Linked DNA regions of Hydrogenispora ethanolica. The protein of the gene in region 2 interacts with the protein of the main gene of each other region in a pairwise test. Links are inferred from orthologs where the notes say so. Each region holds a gene or a part of one and is shown on either strand. Other genes may lie near its edges. The genes, in order: grpE and EDC14_RS18405.

Region 1 (9,099 bases), on a different replicon or contig from region 2:
AAAGTCTCCAACCCCAATGAAAGCGGAGTTACATCCAACAAAACGATATCTTTCACTTCACCGGTCAGCACACCGCCCTGGATCGCGGCACCAATCGCTACGACCTCATCCGGGTTGACTCCCTTATAGGGCTCCTTGCCGATGATCTTCTTGACTAGTTCTTGGACAGCCGGAATCCGGGTCGAACCGCCCACCAGAATCACTTTATCGATGTCTTTCGGTTCCAGACCGGCATCAGCCAAAGCCCGTTTGGTCGGCCCGACGGTGGCGTCGATCAAATCGGCGCACAACTCTTCAAACTTCGCCCGAGTCAAGGTCATATCCAAATGGCGCGGCTCGCCATTGACGGCCGTAATAAACGGCAGGTTGATATTGGTGGAAGCCAGACCCGACAATTCGATCTTGGCTTTCTCGGCTGCTTCCTTCAAACGCTGCATCGCCATGCGGTCATTACGAAGATCGACGCCTTGATCACGCTTAAAGTTCTCAGCCATCCAATTGACGATCCGCTCGTCGAAATCATCGCCGCCCAATCGGTTATTACCGCTGGTGGCCTTGACTTCAAATACGCCATCCCCCAATTCAAGGATGGATACGTCAAAGGTTCCGCCGCCTAAGTCATAAACCAGGATGGTGTGGTCCTCGCCCTTATCCAAACCATAAGCCAATGCGGCCGCGGTCGGTTCATTGATAATCCGCAGGACTTCAAGCCCGGCGATCCGGCCGGCATCTTTGGTAGCCTGGCGCTGTGAGTCGGAGAAATAGGCCGGAACAGTGATAACTGCCTTGTCAATCTTTTCACCGAGATACGCTTCGGCGTCGGTTTTCAATTTTTGCAGAACCATCGCCGAGATCTCCTGGGGCGTATACTGTTTATCATCAATGCTCACTTTGTAATCTGTGCCCATGCGCCGTTTGATGGAGACCACGGTCCGGTCGGGATTGGCAACCGCTTGGCGTTTGGCCACCTGTCCCACCATTCGCTCGCCGGTTTTTGAAAACCCGACGACGGACGGCGTCGTACGACCGCCTTCGGCATTGGCGATAACTACCGCTTCGCCGCCTTCCATCACGGCCATACAAGAGTTGGTTGTACCTAAATCAATTCCAATAACTTTAGCCATTGTAAGAACCCCCTGTTCAAATACTTTTAAAATAATTTGTTTAATCTGTTGGTAACGACATTCATTGCTCGGCTTTCTGCTTATTTGGCAGGTACGGCCACTTTCACCAGCGCCGGGCGTAGCAGCTTGCCGCGAAATTTATAGCCCCGCTGCAGCTCCTGCACAACTGTGGGCGTTGAAACCGTCGAACTCTCCTCTTGCATCACGGCTTCATGAACTTGCGGATCGAACTCCTGTTCCAGCGCGACCACTGCTTCCAACCCTTCCGTCATCAAGATATTCCGGAATTGTTTGAGAGTGAGTTCCACACCCTCCCGCCAGCTGCAATTATCCTGTTGTTCGTTAAAACACAGTACAGCACGTTCCAGACTGTCCAGAGCCGGCAAGATCTTCTTAACCAAGTCTTCGCCCGCACTCAACGTGAGTTGTTCCATCTCCGTGCGGGTGCGGCGCCGAAAATTATCGAAATCCGCTTGATTCCTTAACAAACGATTATAGTATTCATCTTTTGCTTGGATGGTGCTCTGGAGTTCCTGTTCCAGTTGGGCGAGGCGCTCCTCCGGAGATACAACATTATTTTCAACCGTCTTTTTTTCTTCAGCCGTTGCTTCAGACCCTGCTGTTTCATTTAGGCTAACGTTTTCCGCGATATTTTGTTCCTTTTTCACCATTGATTGCCTCCAAATGTCAAAATAGACTGACCGTGGCTAATTTCTTAAAAAATACTATCAATTATCCCAGGTTTTCTCAAGGAGCGGTTCCCGCTCTTCTTTCATTTTTATGATCGTTTGGATTCGTAAAATCGCTTCAGCCACTTCTCCCGCTGATTTTAGCGCGTGATATTTTACTAAAAAGGGGTCATAAACCCCGGCGGCGGCCAGGTCGATGACAGTCCCGTCCTCGCAGTCGATCCCGATGGAATTAGAATGCTGTTCGAGTTGCGCAGCGATGACTTCGGAGACCTTTTCCAACGCGTTAAATCCGGCATTGACGCAGATCTGCGCCAGCGGTTTTTTCAGGGATTCAATGACACATTGAAATCCGTAACCGGCCATTCCCCGGAGCGGTTCTTGCTCCAGCAACCGGGCAACCGCCAATTCAGCGCTGCCACCGCCGGGGACAATCCCGCCATTCCAGGCGGCTTGCACCGCTGCCGCGGTATCTTTGGCGATTCGTTCGCGCTCTCCCACGACTTCTTTGGTGAACGCGCCCACCAGAACCGTGACATACTTTTGTTCCGGTTTTCCCAAAACCTGAATCTGTTTAAAACGCTCATTCACCCGTATTTCAGCCGCTTGCCCGGTCAGTTTGAGGAGTTCCAAGGCAGGCTTTGCGAGGCTGGTCCGCTTCAGTGGGCGGGCGCCGGTCAACTCCGCCAAGCGGCGCCATTCATGCATCGCGACTCGCGCCACGCCAATGATCCCTAAGTCAGTCAACAGATCTTCCGCCCCATCGGAAATAGCCCGATCAGTAAAAATAGCTTGAACGCCAATCTGCGCTAGTTTCTGAAGGTTTTCCCGGAGAAGCTGTTCATTATGTAGTTGTTGCTCAAAACCGGCCTTGCTGCCCAACGCCTCGGCTGCCACTTTCTGGGGTTCCAAGGCGTCGTCGAGAATGACAATCCTTGTATCCGCGACCTGACGAGGCATCTGGCGGTTGATTGGTTCCCGCGTAATGATGGTGCCCTGAATCAATGAACTTTCGGAACCTTCCAACGCCAGAATCTGATCGGCCAGCTTAAAGCCGGGTTCCCGCAGCTTTTCCCCGCCCACCAAACGCGCAGCCTGAACAATCAAACGGGCCAGTTCCCGATGACCCCGGCCCGCTATCGACGCAACCCTTTCTAACACGGGATGATTGATATCATCGACCGGTTGAGCCATTTGACCCAACCAATTGAGCGCTCGCGAAATTCCGGAGTCGATACCCTCGATTACTTTAATGACCGGCACGCCTCTCAGTACTTGATTTACCCCTTCGTTGACCAAAGCGCCGATCATCACGGCGGTGGTGGTGGTGCCATCGCCGACTTCTTCCTCTTGATACTGGGCAGCATTGATTAATATCCGGGCGGCCGGATGGGTAATGTCCATCGTTTTTAGAATCGTGACGCCATCGTTGGTAACCAGAGCATCGCCGCATTCATCGACGAGCATGCAATCCAGTCCTTTTGGACCTAAAGTGCCCGCAACCGCTTCCGTTACCGCGCGAATGGCGCCGGCATTATGAATCAACGCCGCCATTGGCTGATCAACTTCCGAACGGTTTGCTGCTTCCTGAATGGACATCCATCCTCCTTACTCATCCGGGGTTATTATTAAGTCGGGTATCTCCCCGGCTTACTTGCTCGTTTTATTGTAAATTTGGGTCAGTAATTCGCTGAGTATCGTGGCGGTATATTCGACTATCGGCATTACCTTCGCGTAATCCATCCGTGTGGGTCCCAACACGCCGATAACCCCGACGGTCCTCCCGGCGATCTCATAACCGGCTGTGACCACGCTGCAATCTTGAATGACTGTTTCCTCATTTTCATGGCCGATCTTGACCTGGGCGCCCCTGTACCCGCTCGGAGTCAACAAGGTATACAAACGTTCTTCCTCATCGAGCAGTTGCGAGAATGATTTAAAACGCTCCAGATCGGCAAACTCCGGTTGCTCAAGAATTTTGGTGGTCCCGCCTACGATAACCCGTTCCTTGGCCTGTTTGGAAGCGGCGCGAATCAGAATTTTTACGGCTTCGTCGAAAAACTCATTCTTAAAGACCATCTCGGAACGGATTTCATTTAATAACGCCGGACGAAACTCCTTCAAGCACACGCCGCGGAGTTTGGAATTGAAAAAATTGGAGATCTGTTCCAATTCCGAATCGGAGATTCCTGAACCCATCTCAATCACGTTATTTTCAACGAATCCGGTATCGGTAACGATCAGTACCAAAATCGTCGTCTCCGATAGCCGGATCAATTGAATATGCCGAAAACTGGCCGAATTTAATTGCGGACTTAACACCAGAGACGGAAATTTGGTAAATTGGCCGAGGATTTTTGAAGTTTGGTGAATAACCTGATCGATCTCCTGATGATGCTTCTCCAGTTCGATATAGATCTGCTCTATCTCCTGGTTCAGTAATTTTTTGTGTGCCATTAAAGCATCCACATAATACCTGTACCCGAGTTCGGAAGGGATCCGTCCGGCTGATGTATGAGGTTGCTCTAGATAGCCACTCTCTTCAAGGTCCGCCATCTCATTCCGAATCGTCGCTGGAGACAGTCCTAAATTATAGCGACGGGCAATCGTCCGCGAACCAACCGGTTCTGCCGAAGCGATGTAGTCGTCGGTAATCACTTTTAAGATGTGTTTTTTGCGTTCGTCCAATTCGGAGGCCATATACAAGCACCTCTTTTGATTATTGTTAGCACTCTTAGGTGACGAGTGCTAATCTACTTCAAAAATATCACTGCCCATCTTGTTTGTCAAGAGGTTTAGCCGCCAAATTTTGGCTCGGATCGCCCGTTCTCTTACAATATAACCATTGCACAGCCACTTATGCTCAAACCCATCGGAGGCAGGTGAAAAACCCATCTCAACATGATCCGGACTGTCCCTGCGCGATGAACCAGTCGATCATGCGCCGGGCGATACTGACAGGTTCGGGAATCCGCGGCAGTTCTGCGGCGGTGAACCAGTCGGCGGTGGTTATCTCCTGATTATCCACCCGGATCTCGCCCGCCGCATGCCGCGCGGTAAAGGCGATCATCAAGGAATCAGGAAAAGGCCAGGGCTGGCTCCCAAAGTATCGCAGATCCCGGATGGTAATTCCAACTTCCTCATATACTTCGCGTCGCACACACTCTTCCAGGGTTTCACCGGGTTCGACGAATCCCGCCAATATGCTATAGAGATTGTGAGTAAAACGGGCGGCCCTGGCCAGCAAAATCCGCTCTCCTTTGAAAACGGCAACGATAATTGCCGGCGAGATACGGGGAAAAACCGGATTGCCACACTGCGGGCAAGTTTTTCCCCGTTCTTTCGCCATCCATTGCAGCGGATAGCCGCAACAACCGCAGAAGCGATTCGTCCGATTCCAATGCAGCAAATGGGCGGCACGACCGATAACCCAAAACAGCTCATCATCCAAACCGCCATAGCATTGCCGCCAGGGTTGAAAAGCCATTGTTTCCGGAAGGGTTGCTTCATCCGCCAACTCCGCTGTAAAACAGGGCGTTTTATCATAGGTTCCGAGAAACTGACAAGTGTCGGCCTTCAATCCCAAAGACGCCGCGGGCGGTTCCGCAAAGAAAGGGATGCCGGGTCCGGCATTGGCAATGTCCATTACAATTTGATGATTCCAAAATAAAAACCATAAACCGCCACCCGGTGTAACATCAGCACTATAAGCGGGTGCAAAATGCATCACGAAACCTTCTTCTTTAAAAATATTACCAGGGCTAACGCACTATCACGCCGCAATGAAACTGCCCAGGCTGTTCGAAAAACTATACGGGCGTAGCATTATACTTCTGGATTCAGTCCGCTCATTCCTGCGCCGTAACCCAACCTTAACCCGCCCGGTTTCGCGAATCGTATGAACCGGGGCGCCTCTTAGGCAAAACGGTTACAAATTCCGCATAATCTTCGCTAAAACCTGATTACTCACCAGAACTCCCTCATCGGTCAAGGCCAATCGGTTCTCGCGGATCACCACCAGCCCTGCGGCAGCCAACTGTTCAATCTCCAGACCGGCTTGATCCAGTAAATTCAGGTGAAACCTTTCCCGCAACCAATCCAAATCGAGGCCTCTCCGAACTCGTAACCCCAGCATCACGGCCTCCGTCAATCGTTTCGTCTCATCGAGGGTTTCCCGTTCGGCAATGACCGATAAACCCGCCCGAAGCCGCTCCGCATAGAGCTCCGGGTCTTTCAGATTCACCCAGCGTTCGCCGTAACAAGTAGAACTCGCTCCCGCGCCGAACCCCAGATAATCCCGGCCCGTCCAATAGCCGAAGTTGTGCCGGCTCTCGTAACCCGGTCTTGCATAGTTGGCGATCTCATAGTGCTCAAAGCCTTGACTGCGCAAAAAAACCATCGCTTGGTTGAGCATCCGGGCCACTTCCTCTTCAGCGGGAAGCTCCACTGCGCCACGCTCAATCATCTCCGCCAGCGGTGTCCCATCCTCGATTTGCAGAGCATAGACTGAAAGATGTTCCGGTCCTAATTCGGTTACTTTCTGAAGCGATACGTTCCAATCCCCGGTGGTCTGCCCGGGAAGCCCGGCGATGAGATCCACTCCGATATTGTCAAATCCGCATTCCCTGCTATACCCGAAAACCTCCCGGAATTGCTCCCAAGTATGGATGCGGCCGATAGTGTTCAAAATTTTATTCTGAACCGCCTGCAGTCCAATGCTTAGCCGGTTGAATCCGCCGGTGCGCAGGATGATCAAATCCTCAATCCCAACCGTGCCCGGATTGACTTCGATAGTGATCTCGGCATCGGCGGCGACTCCGAAATATTGCCTTACATAGGCCAACAGCTTCGTCAGGCTTTCCGCCGGAATCAGGCTGGGAGTCCCGCCCCCGAAATAGACCGAGCGGATAACCGGATGTTGAGGCGAAAACCGCCTTATCTCATTTTCCAATGCCCGAAGGTAATCGGGGATAAGACGATTCTTGTCGGCGTAGGAATTAAAATCGCAATAAAAACATTTTCGCTGACAAAACGGAAAATGAAGATATAATGAGAGTTCTTTCGGCATTTTTTGATTCCCCTAAAATTGTCTAAAATACGACTTTTCGCAATCTTGGAGCAACAATACAAGTTTGAGAAGCTTAATTCCGAAATTTTTTCCATTCGATAGCACGGGGAGAACGAAATATTGAGAAGAAGCTTTCCATCCCTGCATCATCCGAAAAAAGGGTAAATAGCGGAATTTAGCTCATTTTATGAATTGCGACAGATAGAGACATTTGAATTTTCGACAAATTTACGGTATTGTATTATAGGAAACTATTTTATTTGTGGTCATGGAGGAAATGATGGCTTTCAGCCTCGGTTCACGGCTTACAGCAAATCTCCCGCTGTCGGAGTACCTGGCGGGCATCGCCACATGCTTTCGGTGGGTGGAGATTCCTACGGATCCGCGTTTTTTGTCACCCTATTTTCCCCTCAACGCGAACTCCAAAATTACACTCCGCGCCTATGGGACGCAATATCATTTCCGTTATTCGATGCATGCGCCGTTTGTGAACCTGGGCTCCCTGGACAGGGAGGAACGTTTGCTGGCGATTCATAAATTTCAAAGCGCTATGCAGGTCGCCGCGGAACTGGAAGTTTCGTTGCTGACTTTTCATCCCGCCAATGTCCGGCCCGAAACCGTTGCCGCTTTCGATGAGATCTGCCGCCTTGAAACGGAGAGCATCTCTCTCCTGTTGGACACGGCCCGCCAATTGGGCGTCAGTCTGTTGATCGAAAACATGCCCTCCGCTCCGGAATTTCATCCCACCGCCTCGAATGGAGAACGGATTCGGGAATTGTTGGCGATCTTTACCGGGTCTGAATTTGGCGTAACGATCGATATCGGCCATGCCTTGCAGGCTCAAGCGGATATCGATGCTCTATTGGGTTTGGAGCGGGTCCGCCATTTTCACTTGCATGAGAATGACCGTCTTTCCGACCGGCATCTGCGGATCATCACCCATCTCGATTGGTGGAAGCAGTTATTGCAAAAACTAAATGAAAGATTCCCACAGGCGGTGGGAATCTTAGAAATGAACCAGTTGGTCGATCAATTAGAGAGTTTTGAACGCTTACATCCGTTGCTCTCCCGCGATTAGCTAATCTTCAATCTTTAATACCGCCAGGAAGGCTTCCTGCGGAACCTCCACCGTTCCTAGCTGTTTCATTCGTTTTTTGCCTTCCTTCTGTTTCTCCAGGAGTTTCCGCTTCCGGCTGATATCCCCGCCGTAACACTTGGCCAAAACGTCCTTGCGCATTGCCTTAATGGTTTCCCGGGCGATGACTTTGTTGCCGATGGTCGCCTGAATCGGAACCTCGAATAATTGGCGGGGGATGATCTCTTTCAGTTTCTCCGCCAACTGCCGGCCCCGCTGATACGACTTATCCCGGTGGACGATGGCCGAAAGCGCGTCAACCGGCTTTTCATTCAATAAAATATCCAGCTTGACAAGTTCAGACGGACGGTGTCCCAAGTATTCATAGTCCAGGGAAGCATAACCCCGGGACCGCGATTTTAATTTATCGAAAAAGTCCAACAGAATTTCAGACAAGGGCAACTCATAGGTGAGCATCACCCGGGTCTCCGTCAGGTACTCCATATTCTTGAATATTCCGCGTTTATCCTGACAAAGCTCCATGATGGTCCCCACGAACTCGCTGGGGAGAATGATCGTGGCTTTCACATAGGGCTCTTCCAGGTGGTCGAGATGATTCGCCGCCGGCAGTTCGGCCGGGTTGGAAAGCTCAAGGACGGTCCCGTTGGTCAGAAACACCTTATAGACAACGCTCGGCGCCGTGGCGATGAGGTTCATGCCGTATTCGCGCTCCAGGCGCTCCTGAATGATCTCCATGTGCAAAAGCCCCAGGAAGCCGCAGCGGAATCCGAATCCCAACGCCGTCGAGTTTTCCGGCTCGAAGATCAGGGAGGCGTCATTGAGCTTCAATTTTTCAAGCGCGTCCCGGAGGTCGTTGTATTCCGCGTTGTCCACCGGATACAGGCCGCAATAAACCATCGGCTGCACCGGCCGGTATCCCGGCAACGGCAACAGCGCCGCATTCTCAACCCCGGTAATGGTGTCGCCCACCTCAACATCTCTGACGTTTTTCATGGCCGCGATCACAAAGCCGACTTCCCCCGCGATTAATTCCTTGGCCGGACACATCGCCGGACGGAAAGTTCCTAATTCGGTCACCTCGAACTCTTTCCCGGTGGCCATCATCCGGATCCGCTGGCCGAT
Region 2 (9,089 bases):
CGCGATTTGGGATCGACCCCGCCGGTCGGCTCATCCAGGAAGAGCAGCGCGGGACGGTGCAGGATGGAGCAGCCCAGCGCCAACCGCTGCTTCCAACCACCGGAGAGATTCCCGGCCAGTTCCCGTTCGCGGCCCCGGATTCCCGCCATCTCGATCATTGCGGCGATCCGCGCCGATTTCTCGGGTTCAGTCAGGCTGTACATTCCGGCGTAAAAACGCAGGTTTTCGATGACCGTCAGATCATTATACAAACTGAACTTTTGCGACATATAGCCGATCTTCGACTTGAGCGCCTCACAGTCGCGTTTGAGATCCAACCCCAGGATCGTCCCAGTCCCCTCAGTCGGTTCCAATATCCCGCAAAGCATTCGGATGGTCGTCGATTTCCCGGAGCCGTTGGGGCCCAAAAAACCATAGATACTGCCCTGCTCGATCCGGAGGCTGATCCGGTTGACGGCGGTAAAATCGCCGAACTTCCGGGTCAGATTTTCGATCTCCACAGCGTACATCTAACTCACCCCACTATATATGTTGCAATCAGTTCTGGTACCTTCAAAACATTGCAACTATTTCCTTGATTCATAAGTTGAAATAAATACCGTGATTGGTCTTTTTCCAGCCATGCTTCACGACTGGAAAAGCTTACTCAAAATTATTTCAACTTATATAGCTAAAGCCACAAAAACATCCTCGATCGTGGGGGGCGTTTCCGCCAGCGAGACCACTTCCAGTCCGGCGGCGGTCAAGGCCTGCCGGACCGCGGCCATGGCGGTCTCCGGATCGTCCACCACCAGGTGATACTTTTCCCCGAACGAATTGATCTCCCGGATCGGGCAACCGGCCAGCAACGGCTTGATATTCTTATGGCGCACCTGCAATTCGAGCAGGCGGTAGGGGTACTCCCGGCGCAACTGTTCCGGGGACCCCAGCGACACGATCCTGCCGTTGTGCATGAAAGCGACCTTAGTGCAGAGTTCGGCTTCGTCCATATAGGGCGTGGAGACGAAGACGGTCATTCCTTCCTTGTTCAGGCTGTAGAGCATCTGCCAAAACTCGCGCCGCGATACCGGGTCCACCCCGGTGGTCGGTTCGTCGAGGAAGAAAAGCTCCGGTTGGTGCATCAGTCCGGCCGCCAGCGCCAGCTTTTGCTTCATGCCTCCGGAGAGATTGTCGGCCAAGCGCGTCCGGAACTCCCATAATTTGGTGAAGCGCAGGATCGCCTCGGCCTTGGATTCGATCTTGCGGCGCTCGGCCCCATACAGCGAACCAATGAAGCGGATATTCTCCATCACCGTCAGGTCGCCATAGAGGCTGAACCGTTGCGGCACGTAGCCGAGGCGCGGCTTGATCGTTTCGATGTTGCGCTCCCCCAGGACCCGGACGGTTCCGGAATCGGGGTCGATCACCCCGGTCATCATACGGATGGCCGTGGTCTTCCCGGCGCCGTCCGGGCCGACCAGGCCGAAGATCTCGCCCCGTTCGACGGTTAGCGTCAACTCAGCCACCGCCATCGTCGCCCCGAAGCTTTTGGTGACCTCCGTCAGCTCGATCATTTTAGCACCACGTCGGCAGGCATGCCCGGCTTCAGAATGCCTTCGGAATTGTCGAGCTTCACCTTGACCCCGAAGACCAGGTTGGCCCGCTCCCGTTCGGTAATGCTCTGTCTGGGAGTATACTCGGCCGACTGGTTAATCTCTCGAATCACCCCTCGAAAGACGCGGCCCGGAAACGAATCGATCGTTACGTCGCAAGTCTGGCCGATCTTAATCAGTCCGAGCTGGGTCGAAGCCACATAGATCCGGACCCAGCAATCTTTCAAATCGCCAACCGTGGCGATGGCGCTTCCGGCATTCACGAATTCGCCCTGTTCGTAGTTTTTGGAGAGGACCACCCCGCTCAAGGGCACGGTGACAATGGCGTCCTTGAGCGCCACTTGGCTGGCTGCGACGATCGCCTGGTTCCGCAGGACCTCTTTACGCTGAGCGGCGATGGTATCGGGCCGGTTCCCCTCGGCGGCCAGACTCAGTTGCATCTCCGCCGATTGCAGCGAGCTCTCGGCGACCTCCATCGCCGAACGCGCTACATCCAGGTCCCGTTGGGAGATCGCTCCCTGTTGATACAGCGCATGATACCGGACAAAATCGGCCTTGGCTTTCTGGTAGACCGAGCGGGCCGACGCCACGTTGGCCGACGCCGCTTTCCGTTCCTGAGCCCGGGCGCCTTTTTCCAGGTCCTCCAATTGAAGCTCGGCTTTGTCCAGCGCCGCCTCGTCCCGCAATAACTGGGCCTCCAGATCGGGCCGGTCGATCCGGGCGACGGTCTGGCCGGCCTGCACCTCGGTTCCGGAATCGACCGCAAGCTCCGCCAGGTAGCCGCCGACTTTCGGCGTAATATCCGTCTTGGTGATCTCGATCGTGCCGGTGGCGGTGATCCCTTCCGCCTTTTTGTCCCATAACTTATAGATCGTCAAGCCGGCTAAAATGACAAAGATGCCAATCACCGCCAAAAAACGCTTATTCATGACATTTCCTCCTCAATCCCTCATTGAAGCTCATCGTGGAATGTTTAAAGGCAGGGAAGCCATCCGGCTCAGGGCATAGTCCGGATTTACTGTCCCTCCCGGTAATCCGGATCCAGAATTCCTTGGAAAAAAATCTCGACCACATGGCGCTCGAACTCTTGATCCATCGCGTCAGTGAGCGGCAGCAAATTTTGGATAATGGGCTTGCCGACGAAATAAAAGTGGACCGACCCGAGCATGGTGGCTGCCGTAATCGCCGGATTCAGATCCTTGCGGAACTGTCCCTTGTCGATTCCTTCCTGGATCGTGGCCACCACTTGCCGGCTGAACTTGACCGCCCGCTCTTTAATGAGCGTCTCAAAACAGGGCGTCGGATTCACCAGTTCACTGCCGAGCAACCGGCGGATATAAGGATTACTCTGATGCAGACGAGAAAGGTTCCGGATGATCTGCCGGATCCGCTGGGCCGGTTCCAGGGCGGCTAATTGCGGGTTGACAATGCTCTCGGCAAATTTGGAGAATTGCGACTCCACCATCGCGGCATAAAGTCCCTCTTTGCCTCCGAAGTGGTAATTGATCAGGGCGCTGTTGACCCCGGAGGCTTCGGCCAAGTCCTTGAAAGTCACCGCGGCGTAGCCTTTCTGGGCGAATAATCGGACCGCCGCTTCAATCAATTTCGTGCGCGCGTCTTTCTCTTTTTCCAAGCATCTTCCCTCAACTTTTTAATTAATTGATTAATTAAATTATAGACCCAGGTCGGGCGTTTTGTCTATAGCGCTTTGCCGTTTCTGGCGAATTTAACCAAACCGTCACACATGCGGAAACAGGGTTCCTTTGCGGCAACGGTCAAGGCGCCCTGTTCCGGAGACAGAGCGCCTTGAAATCCATAAAATCAATTTTAAAACGGCATTACCGCCAATAACTGAGAAGCAACATGATGTTGAGCCCGCTGACCACCGCGGCGATCAGCCAAAGCAGCAGGCGGTCCAGCGGCGGATTGGCATAGCGGCCCATCACCCGTTTGGAGGAGGTCAGATAGATCTGCAAAAAGACGGTGATCGGCAGCTGTACGCTGAGCAGCATCTGCGAGACGACCAAGCCCTGAAAGGCGTCCTTGACGAAGAAAATGATCGCCAGGGCCAGAAATAAGGTGATCCCCACTCCCCAACGGCTATGATTGTCGTGAATGTCGTAAGGCTCCCGGTACAGTCCGGCGAAGATGCTGCCGCCCGCCATTCCAGCGGTGACGCTGGAGGAAAGGCCGGCCATCAACAGCGCCAGCGCAAAAACGACGGCCGCGCCGTTTCCCAGCATTGGGCGGAGAATGTTCTGAGCCTGCTCCAATTCGGTCACGTTGAAGCCCCGGCTGAAAAAAGTGGTGGCCGCCAGCAGAATCATCGCGCTGTTGATCCCCCAGCCGACGATCATCGAGAACAAAGTATCGTAAAATTCGTACTTCAACTGGTGCCGGATGACCTTGTCGTCCTGGAGATTCCACTGCCGGCTCTGGATAATCTCCGAATGGAGGAAGAGATTGTGGGGCATCACCACCGCGCCCAGTACGCTCATGATCACCGGCAGCGACCCTTGGGGAAAGCGGGGCGTCACCCAGCCCACGGCCGCCTGTGCCCAATCGATCCGGACCAGCGTCAGCTCGAAGATGAAAGACAGCCCAATCAACGAAACGAAACCAATGATCCAACGCTCCAGCTTCTGATAGGAATTGGCATAGAGCAGCCACGTGACAACCAAAGTCACCAGGACCGCCCCGGCCTTCAGCGGCAAGCCGAATAACATCCGCAGCGCGATGGCTGCGCCCAGGATCTCCGCCAGGGCCGTGAAGACGCTGGCCAGAACTGCCGATCCCAGGACCAGCCGGGCCACCCAGGGCGGAGTATAGAGCGCCGCCGCTTCCGAAAGGCAATATCCGGTGGCGATCCCCAGATGAGCGGCATTATGTTGCAGCATGATCAGCATCAGGGTGGACAGCGTGACCATCCAGAGCAAACGGTAGCCGTAATCGGAACCGGCCGCCACATTGGAGGCCCAGTTGCCGGGGTCAATGAAACCGACCGTTACCAACAGACCCGGTCCGATGTATTGCAAGATCTCCAGGCCGGTAAAGCGCGGCCGGTGATTCTCACCGAACAATCTCTCCCTGAAACCCATGGGGCCACACTCCTTTGTGATATGCTGTCAACTCTATTATAGGATCGGCCATCCCGGGTGGCAATGGCCGGCCCCCGCGTTACAAGATTTTTATGTTTTCTATTTTTATGTGACGCTGCAGCGCTTTATCCATTCAGGACACTCCGCTCCCGCATCGCGCTTGATGCCACGGCGGAATTCCGGTGCGTTCCGAACACCCTTTCATGGAATTTTATTTGCGGAAAACGGCTTTCTTATAGTAAAATGGTAAAATGATTCTTTCATAAGGAACGGTTGTCATGTGGCACAAACTTTTGAAGGACCCCGAATTTATCAAGCCCTTGTTGGCGCTGGCGCTGCCCATCGCCATGCAAAACCTGATCACCTCCTCGTTGAACATGGTCGATACGATCATCATTGGCCAATTGGGCGCCACCGCCATCGCTGCGGTCGGCCTGGCCAATCAGGTCTTTTTCCTGTTCAACCTGCTTCTGTTCGGGGTCAACAGCGGCGCCGCCATTTTCACCGCCCAATTCTGGGGGCAGCGCGATCTGAAGAATATCCGGCGGGTGCTGGGGGTGGCCTTGGCCACCGGAATGGCCATCGCGCTGCTCTTTTTCGGGCTGGCCTTCTTCATCCCCGGGCCGGTTCTGCGCTGTTTCACGAATGACCCGGCGGTCATCGCCCAGGGGAGCCGCTATCTGAGGATCATTTCATTCAGTTACCTATTCAATGCCGTCAGCTTCTGCTACGCCTTTATTTTGCGCAGCACCGGCGAGGTGAAGCTGCCGGTGAAAGTCAGCTTGATCGCTTTCGGGTTGAATTCGATCCTGAATTATGTTTTGATTTACGGGCTTTGGGGCTTCCCCCGTTTGGAAGTGGCCGGTTCCGCCCTGGCGACCTTGATCGCCCGGGCCGTGGAACTATTCATCACGCTTTCGGTGGTTTACCGGAACCGGATGGTGCCCGCGGCCCGATTCCAGGAGATGTTCGACCTCTCCCGGGAGTTTGTCAAGCGCTTCTTCCAGACCACCCTGCCGGTGATCGGTAACGAGTCCCTCTGGTCCCTGGGAATGGTGATGTTAACCGTGGTCTACGGGCATATGGGCACCGACGTGGTGGCGGCCGTCAACATCTCTTCAACCGTGGAACGGGTGGCGATGGTGCTCTTCATCGGCATGGCCAATGCCTGCGCGGTGATGGTCGGCAACCGGATCGGCGCCGGCCGGGAGGACTTGGCCTTGGATTACGCCAAACGGTTCGCGATCCTCGGGCCGGTATCGGGGTTGCTCATCGGGGGCTTGATTCTGCTGGGGATGGGGCCCTTTCTCACGCTGTATCATGTGGCCGATCAGGTGACCCATATTGCGCGGATGGTGAGCACCATCTTCGCCTGCTCGATCCCTTTCCGGATCTTCAACCTCATCAATATCGTGGGCATCCTGCGCAGCGGCGGGGATACCAAGTTCAGTCTCTTCCTGGATACCGCCGGCCTTTGGCTGATCGCCGTGCCGCTCTCGTTCATCGGCGGCCTGGTCTGGCATTTCCCGCCCTATTTCGTCTATCTCCTGGCCACGCTGGACGAATTTTTCAAATTGAGCGTCGGCGTCTGGCGGCTACGCTCGGGCAAGTGGATCAACAACCTGACCCACCGGATGCGACAGGCTGCGGGGGAACTGCAATTTTCCGAAGAATGATGGATTAGCGAGCAACGCACCATACCGGCAAGGGGATGGCCTGGCTCAGGCTATCCCCTTGTTTTGCAACCGATGGCCCCCTTCGGACAGTTAGGCGCCGCTCCGACGGCTGACCCGCAGATCGTTTCCGGCCTTTCCCAATAGGACCGCGATGGAGCCAAGCATGATCAAGGCGTAGAGAATCAGCAGCGACATGCTGGTCCCCAGCTGCAGCCAACCGCCGCAGAGCCCGATCAGCCACGGCCCGATCATCCCCCCGATTCCGGCGAAGGTGAATAAGAAGCCCAGATACTTTTCGATACCGGCTTGACAGATATTCGAAAACGAAGTCGTCAGGGTCGGAAAGATGATCGAGAAGCAAAAGCCGGTGGCCGGCAGGAAAAATGCCACGGCGGCCGGGCCGTAGAGCCCCAGCGTCAGGCAGACGACCGCGCCGAGGGCGGCCGCCAGCAATACCCGCAGATGCCCCAGGCGATCGACGACGAAGCTGCCGAGCAACCGCCCCCCGGTAATCAGCCCGAAGTACAGGGTGAGCGAGAGCGAACTGTAAAAGAGCGGCTGTCCCTTGATCTTATAGTTGTACTCGATGATCCAGGCGGCGAGCCCGATTTCCGCCGCCACATAAAAACAGATCGCCAGGTAATGCCAGATCATCTCCGCAGTAAAGGCCGACTTCAAAAGGGCGAAGATGTTTTCCGCCGCTTCGCGCCGGTATTCCGGGAACTTGACCGCCAGCAGGTAAATGAGGAAGAGCGTCAGCGGCGCCAGGGACAGCGCGAAGGTGAACCGCCAGGAATAATGGGCCGAGAGCAGCGCGCCCGCATAGATGGGCACGATCATGGAACCCACGCCGTGGAAGAAACCCAGCAAGTTCAAGAGTTTTCCTTTTCGCTCCGGATGCAGCAGGACGATGGTGCTGTTGCCGGCCACTTCCACCGCGCCCAGCCCCAATCCGGTCAAGAAAAAGCCCAGGACCAGCGGAGCATAGCCCGGGGCGGCCGCCGCGCAGCCGATCCCGGCCAACAGCAGCATGCTCAGGCCCAGGAAGACTTTTTTGAGGCCAAAACGGAAGATCAGGACTCCGGCCGCCAACGTCGCCAGAAAAAAGCCGCCGTACTGCAGTCCCAGCACGTTGCCCATCAGCGAGTAGCCGATTCCCAGGTCTTTCAGAATAAAGGGGATGGTCGGCCCTTTCAGGTTGTCCAGAAATCCGAACCAAAAGAAGATAAAGAAAGCGCCGGCCGTGACCAAGGTTTTTTTCAGATCGTGTCTCATCGCCAGGAACTCCTTTCATGATGGATCAATGGATTCAGCCTATCTTTCAAACAATGACAGAATTGGCAAACTGTTTCGGACTCCGCTATTCATTATAGCGCCCTGTTCACCAGGGCTCAAGCATGTTACAATGGAACTGTAGCGGTACAAAGGAGTGGAAACGGCGTGGCAAAACCGATCTATCAGCGGATCGTCTCCGAGTTGGAACAGGCGATCATGCGGAAGAAATATCAGCCCGGCAGGCAGCTGCCTTCGGTGCGGGATTTATGCCGCACCTATCGCTGCAGCCAGAGCACTGCCGTGAAAGTCTATGAAACGCTAAAAAGCAAGCACCTGGTCTATTCGGTGCCGCAGAGCGGGTACTACGTGGTCGAAAACCTGCTGCACCAGCCCGAGCGGGACGGGTCCGCCATCGATTTCTCGACCGGCAACCCGATGAGCGGCGCGGTTCATACCCCCGATCTCAAGCACTGCCTGGACCGAGCGGTCGACCTTTACCGGGGTCAAGCCATCGATCACGACATCAAGGGCGTGGCCTCGCTCCGCGCTTTACTTGCGTCCTATCTGGCGGATTTTCAAGTTTTCGCCGAGACCGAGCATATTCTGGTCTCCCTGGGGGCGCAACCGGTGCTGAGCATTCTGACCCAGATGCCCTTCCCCAACGGCCGGGAGACCGTGCTGGTCGAACAGCCGACCTATGGCTATTACCTGGATTTCCTCAAATTCTCCGGTTCCAGGGTCCAGGGCGTTGCCAGGGACCGGCAGGGGATCGATCTGGAGCGGCTGGAAAGCCTCTTTCGCTCCGGGACCATCAAGTTTTTTTATACCGTGCCCCACAACCACAACCCGCTGGGAACCGCCTACCGCCGCGCCGAGCGGAAGCGCCTGGCCGAACTGGCGGCCCGTTACGACGTGTATATCGTGGAGGACGACTATTTTGGGGACGTGATGAGCGAACGCGGCTATGACCCGGTCTTCGCCGAGGGCGACCACCGCCACCATATTTATTTGAAGACTTTCACCAAGATCCTGCCCTGGCTGCGGATCGGCCTGGTGGTGCTCCCCGCCGGCCTGCTGCCGACCTTCGAGAAGTATATCGAGCTGTCCTACTACTACTCCTACTTCACCCCGTCGCTGATTTCCCAGGCGACGTTGGAGATCTATATCCGTAGCAACCTGCTGAAGAAACACGCCGCCGCCTTTGGCAAGGAGCTGAGCGAAAGACTCCGCTGTTTGGAGCGGCAAATCCCGCTCCTGACCGGGCTGGGCGCCCAGTGGACCGGAGGCGGGTCCGGGCCCTACTCCTATCTGAAGCTGCCGCCGGCCGCCTCCGAGGGCGGGCTGATCGCCGCGCTCCGGGCCCGGCGGGTCCTGGTCGCCCCCGGCGACTCCTACTACCTGGATCGCTCCTTCTACGAGAAAGGGATCCGGCTCAGCATCGCCCGGAC

The links.
Region 1: the proteins of EDC14_RS18405 (region 2) and grpE interact in binary tests that used the Escherichia coli proteins (3 or more experiments, as listed by UniProt). The link is inferred for Hydrogenispora ethanolica from one-to-one orthologs.

The regions. Positions count from the first base shown.
Region 1 is NZ_SLUN01000019.1:86,840-95,938, reverse strand. What follows is about bases 1-2,806. They hold grpE (nucleotide exchange factor GrpE), read right to left. Parts: upstream 1,796-2,806; coding sequence 1,205-1,795; downstream 1-1,204. Other genes in these bases: EDC14_RS15495 (TCP-1/cpn60 chaperonin family protein), read right to left, coding at 1,853-2,806; dnaK (molecular chaperone DnaK), read right to left, coding at 1-1,124. Outside these bases: more of EDC14_RS15495, read right to left, coding at 2,807-3,412; heat-inducible transcriptional repressor HrcA, read right to left, coding at 3,464-4,513; nudC (NAD(+) diphosphatase), read right to left, coding at 4,710-5,540; radical SAM family heme chaperone HemW, read right to left, coding at 5,742-6,881; EDC14_RS15475 (sugar phosphate isomerase/epimerase family protein), read left to right, coding at 7,162-7,959; lepA (translation elongation factor 4), read right to left, coding at 7,960-9,099. UniProt on the Escherichia coli protein: Participates actively in the response to hyperosmotic and heat shock by preventing the aggregation of stress-denatured proteins, in association with DnaK and GrpE. It is the nucleotide exchange factor for DnaK and may function as a thermosensor.
Region 2 is NZ_SLUN01000026.1:31,230-40,318, reverse strand. Bases 2,561-5,356 are described here. They hold EDC14_RS18405 (Nramp family divalent metal transporter), read right to left. Parts: upstream 4,691-5,356; coding sequence 3,431-4,690; downstream 2,561-3,430. Other genes in these bases: EDC14_RS18400 (MATE family efflux transporter), read left to right, coding at 4,969-5,356; EDC14_RS18410 (TetR/AcrR family transcriptional regulator), read right to left, coding at 2,608-3,225. In the rest of the region: EDC14_RS18425 (ABC transporter ATP-binding protein), read right to left, coding at 1-509; EDC14_RS18420 (ABC transporter ATP-binding protein), read right to left, coding at 663-1,553; EDC14_RS18415 (HlyD family secretion protein), read right to left, coding at 1,550-2,521; more of EDC14_RS18400, read left to right, coding at 5,357-6,366; EDC14_RS18395 (MFS transporter), read right to left, coding at 6,457-7,641; EDC14_RS18390 (aminotransferase-like domain-containing protein), read left to right, coding at 7,807-9,089. UniProt on the Escherichia coli protein: H(+)-stimulated, divalent metal cation uptake system. Involved in manganese and iron uptake. Can also transport cadmium, cobalt, zinc and to a lesser extent nickel and copper. Involved in response to reactive oxygen.